3 regions of the Ferdinandcohnia sp. GQ5 genome follow, and region 2 is predicted to be linked to each of the others. Evidence: riboswitches for the same ligand, from Rfam matches in the RefSeq annotation. Region 2 holds a riboswitch; each other region holds the start of a gene.
The links. A riboswitch is a leader RNA that binds a small molecule or an ion and turns the genes downstream of it on or off. The one in region 2 is predicted to bind S-adenosylmethionine.
Positions count from the first base shown of each region.

Region 1 (3,286 bases), on a different contig from region 2:
CAAACGCAGCAGTAATTCCTATTGCTGGAGCTCCACGGACTTTTAATGTGGTAATACTGTCCCAAACATCCTCAATTGAAAAAAGGTCGATAAATACAGTTTCCAACGGAAGCTTTGTTTGATCTAATAGTTTGATATGTGTTTCATTCCACTGAACAGATTGAGGAACTTTTTTTGTGTATGTCATGTTGTCACTCCTTAGCTGTTTTTTCTACATAGTTTCGTAGAGTTCCAAGTTCCTTGATTGACTTGCGTTCTTTTATTAATTCTTTTCCTAAACGTAGTGCATGCTGTTTAGTTGCGATTTTTTGTTCAATGCTTTCAATGCCATCTAAGTCAGCAACATGTGCAAGGCCGATTGTTCGACGTATCACTTCACAGCCAGCAAAACCAATTGCATCTTCAAAAGTTTGCTCAAGAACATATTCCAAATAACCTTCCGTATCACGATAAAGTTCAACCGCTTCATTTTTCCAAAGGTCTGAGAAAGTCCAGGAAAACACTTCCCATGTTCTTTTGATATGTTCGTATAATGGCTCACGGTACTCAGAATCTCTTGAAATTGCATTTAATAATAGATTTGCAATAAATTGCCCGATATCAAAACCGAGTGGGCCAAAATAGGCAAATTCAGGATCAATAACTTTCGTCTCAGTTTCACTAGCGAATATACTTCCTGTGTGTAAATCGCCATGTAATAGAGCATCTGCTTGAGTTAAGAACTTCTGCTTTAACTTTGCAATTTCAAGCTTCAGCGGTTGGTCAGCCCAAATTTGTTCAACATCATTCTGTAATTCCTCTTCGAAACTATTTGTATCGATATCGAAAAATGGATCTGTAAAAACAAGATCCTCCGTAATTTTACAAAGGTCAGGATTTATAAATTTTTGAACCAATATTTTTTTCTTCGATGGCTCTAGTCCAAAGTCTGAAGTGTAAAATAATGTTTTAGCTAAAAATGTTCCAATATGCTCAGATAAAAGCGGGAAGTTTTTACCTTCAATGAGACCTGCTCTTGAGATTTGCAAGTGGGAGAGGTCTTCCATCACAGTAATAGCTAGAATCTCATCAGAATAATAAACCTTTGGTACAAGAGTTGGCACATAATCCGCTGCTGCTAATAATGCATTTGCTTCAATTGTTGCTCGCTTTAAAGATAATGGCCAGCTTTCACCAACCACCTTTGCATATGGTAAAGCTTGCTTAATAATAATGCCATTTCCTTCTTCTTCGGTGATATGGAAAACTAGATTTAAATTTCCATCCCCAATTTCTCTGCATTTTAAAAATGTTCCTTCTTCAAACAAACCTAAACGAATGGCCAATGCCACCGCAGTGCTTTCTGTTAATGGTTCGTAAATCGATTGATATGAAATTGACATATTTATATTCCTCCAGAAGTATTATTTAATAGTTTGGAGGCTTTTCTAAAAACGGAAAAGCCTCTTTCATTGAAAGAGGCTTGAAGACACGGCTTCGCACCTCTTATCTGCCAAGAAGATCAAATGAGCCTTCAGCGAATTTGCGCACAGATTTTTTCGAGCTTGCTCGAAAATTTACCTTTGAAAATCTGTTGCATCCGCCGGAGGCTATAACTTTATTCAGTCTGGTTTTAAGCATGACTGAATAAAGTTATTCACTTCCTGCTGGAATTAGCACCGTGCCTTGTGGGTTTCCCCAGCGCTAAAAAATAGCGCCTCACCTTGCGATGGATTTACGGTCGGTTGCTGGGCTTCATCGGGCCAAGTCCCTCTGCCTACTCTTGATAAGAGATCAAATTAATTGATATTCTATTATATGTTGATACTGAAGAGAATGATATCAACGAATGTACATAATTGTCAATATATTTTTATTTCTATGAATGATAAAAATTAGGACGACGATCCTGGAAGATAGGAATTTGTTTTCTCACCTCTTTTACCTTGCTAAGGTCGATTTCTCCAACTAGAGTTGTGCTTTCAGTACCTGCTTCAGCAATAATGTTTCCCCAAGGGTCGATAACCATCGAATGACCTCCGAATTCATTATTAGGATTACTTCCAACACAATTACATGCAACAACATAGCACTGATTTTCAATCGCTCGACTAAGGAGTAATGTTCGCCAATGCTCAAGGCGAGGAAGTGGCCATTCTGCTACCACGAATAAAACTTCTGCGCCACTTGTTGTATGTGCACGAATCCATTCTGGGAAGCGAATGTCGTAACAAATCACACCAGCTGCTGGTACATTTTCAATTATGAAATCGCCTTTTGCTTCACCGGCCTTTAAATACAAATGTTCATCCATTAGCTTGAATAAATGTAGTTTGCTGTATTCACTTAGCAATTCTCCGTCTCGATTAAAGACAAACATCGTATTTGTCACACCTTGCTCCGTCTTTTTGGCTACAGAGCCTGCTACAATATTTACAGAGTATTGTTTTGCTAAGGTTTTTATAAACGTTTTTGTTTCATCGCCATTTTCATCTGCAATTTCATCTAATCTTGTTAAATCATATCCAGTCGTCCAAAGCTCTGGAAGGATGATAATATCAGGTTTGTCCTGATTCATTGTCTTTTCGATTTCTTTAGAAATTTGGGCAAAATTCTCTTGCGGTTTACCGAATTGAATATCATACTGTATACAAGCAATTTTAAGATTCATTTGGTATCCTCCCAGTGAAAATAATACTTTACAAGTTAACTCTAACAATATATTATTTTTGGTTAGTATTTCAAGTATTTTGAAGAAGGTGTAGATATGAAAAATTTCCAACAATCTGAAACCCTGCAAAAATTACCGAAACAGTTTTTTGCTTCTCTTGTAGCTAAGGTGAACAATGTAGTTGCCCAAGGGCATGATGTAATAAATTTAGGTCAGGGGAATCCTGACCAACCAACACCTCAACATATTGTTGAAGCTCTTAAAAAGGCTGCCGATCAGACTAAATTTCATAAGTATTCTCCATTTCGTGGCCATACATTCTTAAAGAAGGCAGCGGCAGAATTTTACCAACGTGAATATGGTGTTGAACTTGACCCTGAAACAGAAATCGCGATTTTATTTGGTGGAAAGGCTGGATTGGTAGAGATTCCACAATGTCTATTAAATCCTGGGGATGTTGCATTAGTACCTGACCCTGGTTATCCAGACTATTGGTCAGGTGTTGAGCTTGCAAGAGCTGAAATGGCCTATATGCCTCTGAAAGAAGAGAATTACTTTCTACCAGATTACACAGAAATTGATTCAGAAAAGCTTGAAAAAGCAAAGGTAATGTTCTTAAATTACCCGAATAACCCA
Region 1 is NZ_JCAXEW010000011.1:24,562-27,847, forward strand. It holds gene mtnA (S-methyl-5-thioribose-1-phosphate isomerase) at 1-187, opposite strand, end outside; gene mtnK (S-methyl-5-thioribose kinase) at 192-1,382, opposite strand; SAM riboswitch class I at 1,638-1,772, opposite strand; gene AC6CHV_RS14410 (carbon-nitrogen family hydrolase) at 1,859-2,650, opposite strand; gene AC6CHV_RS14415 (aminotransferase class I/II-fold pyridoxal phosphate-dependent enzyme) at 2,747-3,286, shown strand, end outside.
Region 1: linked by a shared signal. The riboswitch ahead of mtnK (S-methyl-5-thioribose kinase) and the one ahead of AC6CHV_RS18620 (aminotransferase class V-fold PLP-dependent enzyme) in region 2 are both predicted to bind S-adenosylmethionine.

Region 2 (3,286 bases):
GTTGTTCCCCAGAAAAGATTTGAAATGAAAAGATGCCATCTGTATTCCCCATAATACGGTTTACATGTCCCATTAATTGTTGACGTTCCTGGAAGGAGATTTCTTTTCCATCAAACATTTTTGTTAGGGCTTTTTGAACGCCCTCGTCCGTAATGACGAGCTTTGACGACATATTAATTTGTTCGTATAAAGATTCCATTCTACCGTTTGCCTCAATCGCAACCTGGCGGATTTGTTTTTCTGCATTGCTTTTTAAAAGAGTAGAGACCTGTCTTAATGTTAATAGACCTACAATCAAAAGAACGATAATCATGACAAATAAGAAGATAAATAAGATCTGATTTCGTAATGTGTTCCATTTTTTAAATTTTTTGATCATGGGCTTTCGCCTTTCTATTTTGTCATTAGTTTCATAATCTTGTATATTTGTAACCGTTATCATCGAGAGGGATGTTATAGTTTTAAAACACAGGAACTAAGAACTAGTGCCATTTTATCATTTGTTAAGGGAATTGAAAATGCTTGTTTATCGGTTAGACTAAGTTATGGTGAAACCTTGCTCTAGTGCTCTATAGTTGTTTTAAATAAATATATGAAACAATAAAAAAATTTTTTATCATCTATAAAAAAACCATTGACTAAATTATCTAAAATGTTTAACATTACAACTAAAGTTAAATAATGCAATTCTTCTTATCAAGAGAGGTGGAGGGACTGACCCTACGAAGCCTCGGCAACCAGCATTTGAATGCCCGGTGCCAAGTTCAGAGGAGTATTTTTATTCCGGAGATGAGAAGGTGGACGAATGCAAATATTATTATTGTAAATTCTTGCGCCCCTTCTGGTCTTTCAGAAGGGGTTTTTATTTTAGGCTATTTTCGTAAACTTTGTTGCTTTTTGATCCGATTATGCAAGGGATATATTATTGTCCAATTAATTATTTCAGTGGATGGTACGGGATCCTCGAAAATGCTTGCATTTTCTTCGTGCGGTGTAGTTTCGAGGAAGCAATTCAAGGTCCCGCGGGAATAGCGAGCCAGGTGAGACCCCGCAGTGACATAGCGACTTGTCCAGTTGCAGCGGCTAGAGACTCGAGAAATTTCAACTCCCCCTTCAGAGGCAAAAAACGCCTCTTTGTCGGAGTCTCCGACGTACACGACGTGCTAGTGCCGACTCCGCCACAGGACGTGGCGCTTTAGTCGGCCAATTTTCTCGTTTCTGTGCAAGCCTCCTCCACATTTTGTTGAGGAGGCTTGCGGATCGCCCGCGGAAAGCGAGTACCAGAAGCGGAAATCACCCTACAAATAAAAGCAACAATCTTTTAGAAAAGAGCCTTATTTTAAATTGGAAGAAGGAGCACTTTCCAACGGTTAATCAAATAGAAAAAATCTTAGAAATAGATATATTTTTCTAAAAAATATATTGACTGAAAAAATAAAGTATTCTATAATACTTTATATTAATGAAGGATTAAAGCGTTAATACGTCATTTGAATAAAATTCTTATCCAGAGAGACTGAGGGAACAGGCCCGATGAAGTCCAGCAACCTTCAAGTGAAAACTTGAAAAGGTGCTAATTCCTGCAGATGTGTGTACATCTGAAAGATAAGTTGAGGCCCCCTCTTCTTATTTTGAGGGGGCTTTTTATTTACATAAAATAAAAACTTATCTAGCAAACTTGCAGAAAATTGAACTTGGAGGTTTAAACAATGACAAAACAATATGAAACTTATGATGATGAAACGATACTTTTACATGGTGGTCAATCCCCAGATCCTACAACTGGTTCACGTGCAGTACCAATATATCAAACGAGTTCTTTCGTCTTTCATAATACAGATCATGCTCAAAGTCTATTTAGTCTTGATGAGTCAGGTAATATTTATTCTAGAATCGGTAACCCGACTGTTGATGTGCTTGAGAAACGAATCGCGTTGTTGGAGGATGGTGTCGCAGCTGTAGCAACATCTTCAGGAATGGCCGCAATTGCTCTATCCATTATGAACGTCGCACAAGCAGGAGACGAAATCGTAGCAGCTTCCAACTTATATGGCGGAACTTACAATCTTTTCGCTGTTACGCTTCCGAAATATGGAATCAAGACTCATTTCGTTGATCCAACAGATCCTGAGAATTTTAGAAAAGCTATAACACCGAAAACAAAGGCCGTATTTGCAGAAACGATTGGAAACCCAAGCTTGCATGTTTTAGATATTGAAGCAGTATCAGCGATTGCACATGAAAATGGAGTACCACTCATTATAGATAATACATTTGCTTCTCCATATGTTTGTAAACCAATCCAATATGGTGCTGATATAGTGGTTCACTCCGCAACAAAGTGGATAGGTGGACATGGAACGACAATTGGTGGGTTAGTCGTTGATGGAGGCCGTTTTAATTGGAACAGTGAAAAGTTCCCAGGCTTTACAGAGCCAGATCAGAGTTATAACGGAATTAAGTATGCAAATGAATTTGGAACTTTAGCATTTAGTACCAAACTTAGAGTTCAGCTTTTAAGAGATTTTGGTTCTTCATTAAGCCCACATAGTGCGTTCCTATTGATACAGGGTCTTGAAACATTACACCTAAGAATCGAAAAACATAATGAAAATGCACTGAAAGTCGCAAAATTCTTAAATGACCATCCTGCGGTTGATTGGGTTTCATACCCTGGTCTTGAAGAGCATCCAGCACATGAACTAGCTACTAAATATTTGCGTTCGGGATATGGCTCTATCGTAAACTTTGGCATTAAGGGTGGAAGAGAAACCGGTAAGAAAGTAATTAATAACATTGCACTATGGTCACATGTAGCAAATGTTGGCGACGCCAAGTCACTTATTATTCACCCAGCATCAACAACTCATCAGCAGTTAAGTGCGGAAGAGTTAGTACAAACAGGAGTAAGTGAAGAATTAATCCGTTTATCGGTTGGTATTGAATCATACCGTGATTTAGTTAATGACTTGGACCAGGCTTTTTATGAAGCGACAGGCATTTCATCAAAAGGTGAGCAAAAAGGAGAAACAGCGGTTAACGATGAGGGAGTAATACGCTGGGCACTGCAATCAACATTTATTCGTGAAGAAGTTGAAGGGAAAGAAGTTCAGCGTGCAAAAACAATTGCCGTTGTTGGTCTAAGTGGTAATCCAGCTCGCCCAAGCTACAGACTTGCACGGAAAATGCAGCGTCTAGGTTATAAAATTATCCCGGTTAATCCAAGGGAAACAGAAGTACTCGGTGAACAGGCATATCCAGATTTAACATCTATTCCGGTAAAGGT
Region 2 is NZ_JCAXEW010000016.1:52,664-55,949, forward strand. It holds gene AC6CHV_RS18615 (histidine kinase) at 1-379, opposite strand, end outside; SAM riboswitch class I at 691-796, shown strand; SAM riboswitch class I at 1,501-1,612, shown strand; gene AC6CHV_RS18620 (aminotransferase class V-fold PLP-dependent enzyme) at 1,710-3,286, shown strand, end outside.

Region 3 (3,286 bases), on a different contig from region 2:
ATTATCGATTTGGTATGCAGCTCTTGTATTTTCAGTTAATGAATTATCATCATAATCAGCTATTCTGGATTCTTCATTTACAACCACATTTTCTAACACAGAGCCAAAGCGAATCGCATCGAAAATTTGTGGTTCCTTCTCGCGAGAAAGGTTGATGCATTTAGCATAGCAACCGCCTTCAATATTAAACACGCCAGAGCTAGACCAACCGTGTTCATCATCGCCAATAAGACGACGTTTTGGATCTGCTGAAAGAGTAGTTTTTCCTGTTCCAGATAGACCAAAGAATAGTGCAACGTCACCTTCAGGGCCTACGTTTGAAGAACAATGCATGGAAAGAATATTTTTTTCAGGCAATACATAGTTCATCACAGAGAAGATTGATTTTTTAATTTCTCCAGCATATTCAGTTCCTCCGATTAACACTGTTCGTTTTTCAAAGGAAATAATAATGAATGTTTCAGAGCGAGTACCATCTACCTCAGGATCAGCTTTAAAATTTGGTGCACAAATAACTGTGAATTCAGGTTGATGTGTATTTAGATCCTCTTCTGTTGGTCGAACAAACATTTGTTGAGAGAAAAGGTTATGCCAAGCATATTCATTGATTACTTGGATTGGCATGCGTACTTTTTTGTCTGCACCTGCATATCCATTGAATACGAAAATCTCATCTTTTTCTGTTAAGTATGAAAGTACTTTTGTATAAAGTTTTTCATATACTTCTTCAGAAATTGGTTTGTTTACCTTACCCCAATCAATTCTATCTTTAGTAGATGCTTCTTCTACGATGTATTTGTCTTCAGGTGATCTTCCGGTGTACTTCCCAGTTGTCGCACGTATAGCCCCAGTCGAAGTAAGGATTCCCTCTTGTCTAGATAGTACTTTTTCAACTAAAATAGGAACAGATAGGTTATGAAGTGCGTTTTTTCCATTCACTAATTCTAATAGCTGCTCATTTGTAACTTCAACTGAATTCATGTTAAACCATCCTTTATTAATTTTTAAATTTCCATAAATTATCTCAAATTTACAATTAGTATAACACATTAATAAAAATAGTCTATACTATTTAACGTATTTTACGTAACATATCATTAAAAAGTGCGCGCAGATTCTAAAATAGTCCTTTATAATCGATAATTCTTTTATAGTTTGTCAATATTGAGGAAATAGTGTGACACACTTCGACTTTGTTTTTTTTCGGAATTCTGTTGACACCTTAAGGACTACTGCGATATCATATGTCATTGAACGGATACTCTCTTATCCCGAGCTGGCGGAGGGACAGGCCCAATGAAACCCGGCAACCATCACTTTTCTTACATATCAAATGGTTTTTAGTGAAACCTATTAGTAGGTCTCCACATTCGAAAAAGTGATAAGGTGCTAACCTGAGCAAGGTATGTCCTTGATCGATAAGAGTGAAAGGCTGGATAAACGATAAACCTTTCCTCGAAATAGTAGGAAAGGTTTTTTATTCTTTATTGGTTTTATTGATGTTACTTAACGCGTGATATGTGTTTAAATTATTCTCGGAGTTCGATTCCAACAGAATAATGTTAAAGCCTCCGGCGGATGCCTCGATTTTTTAGCGGAAATTTTTCGCTTCCTGTGGCAACCGTCTTTATGACCCACATCGTGTCGGCCTAAAGATCGGGCGCAAAAACGCCAAGGCACATTTGATCGTAGATAACTGTTCATTTAATATAGGATAGAAAATCGTGAAGGTAACAATACTAAGGGAATGAGTACCGTATCAATGAATGTCAGAACTCGAACTATTCGATTCTGAATCCGAAAAGGAGGAAGCGTTTGTGACAAATAGACGCCGTTTATTTACTTCAGAATCTGTTACAGAAGGACATCCAGATAAAATCTGTGACCAGATTTCAGATTCTATTTTAGATGCGATTTTAGCAAGTGATGCAAATGCACGCGTAGCGTGTGAAACTTCTGTCACAACAGGTCTTGTACTTGTTGCGGGAGAAATTACAACTTCTACATATGTAGATATCCCAAAGATTGTCCGTGAAACGATTAAAGAGATTGGCTATACACGAGCAAAATACGGATTTGACTATGAAACTTGTGCAGTTTTAACATCCATTGATGAGCAATCTCCAGATATTGCAATGGGGGTTGACCAAGCGTTAGAAGCACGTGAAGGTCAAATGACTGATGAGCAAATTGAAGCAATTGGTGCTGGAGACCAAGGATTAATGTTTGGTTATGCTTGTAACGAAACAAAAGAATTAATGCCTCTACCAATTTCATTAGCTCACAAGTTATCACGCAGACTAACAAAGGTACGTAAAGATGAGATTCTTCCATATTTACGTCCAGATGGAAAAACTCAGGTTACTGTTGAATACGATGAGAACAACAATCCAGTTCGTATCGATACGATTGTTATTTCAACCCAGCACCATCCTGAAATTTCATTAGAGCAAATTCAACGTAATTTAAAAGAACATGTAATTAACCCTGTCGTTCCTAGTGAACTAATTGATGAGAATACTAAATATTTCATTAATCCTACTGGCCGTTTTGTAATTGGTGGTCCTCAAGGGGATGCTGGGTTAACTGGCCGTAAAATTATTGTTGATACGTACGGTGGTTATGCACGCCATGGCGGTGGCGCTTTCTCGGGTAAGGATCCAACTAAGGTTGACCGTTCAGCTGCATATGCTGCTCGTTATGTTGCGAAAAACATCGTAGCAGCTGGTTTAGCGGATAAATGTGAAGTTCAGCTTGCGTATGCAATCGGTGTTGCACAACCAGTTTCTATCTCTGTAGACACATTTGGAACCGGAACTGTGTCAGAGGATGTACTTGTAGAATTGGTTCGTGATAATTTTGATTTACGTCCTGCTGGAATTATCAAGATGCTTGATCTACGTCGTCCAATTTATAAGCAAACCGCTGCATATGGTCACTTTGGTAGAAATGATCTTGATTTACCATGGGAGCGTACTGACAAAGCAGAAGCGCTTAAAACACAAGCTGCAAAATAAGAAAGAAAAAAGCTCGCCTTAATGGTGAGCTTTTAACTTTATTCATCTGAAATGCTATGAGTGGTTGGATGAAAGCAAATAGATTATCCAATTTAGTATCAAACTTGACTGAATAAAGTTAAAGCCTCCGGCGGATGCCATAGATTTTCAAGGGTAATTTTTTGAGCAAGCTCAAAAAAATCTGGGCGTAAATACGCCAAGGCGTATTTGATTAACCGCGTTTTTCTTTTTGTAATTCCTTATAATGCTGCCCTTTTTCCACATATTCA
Region 3 is NZ_JCAXEW010000024.1:44,518-47,803, reverse strand. It holds gene pckA (phosphoenolpyruvate carboxykinase (ATP)) at 1-981, opposite strand, end outside; SAM riboswitch class I at 1,264-1,425, shown strand; gene metK (methionine adenosyltransferase) at 1,818-3,017, shown strand; gene AC6CHV_RS22890 (gamma carbonic anhydrase) at 3,229-3,286, opposite strand, start outside.
Region 3: linked by a shared signal. The riboswitch ahead of metK (methionine adenosyltransferase) and the one ahead of AC6CHV_RS18620 (aminotransferase class V-fold PLP-dependent enzyme) in region 2 are both predicted to bind S-adenosylmethionine.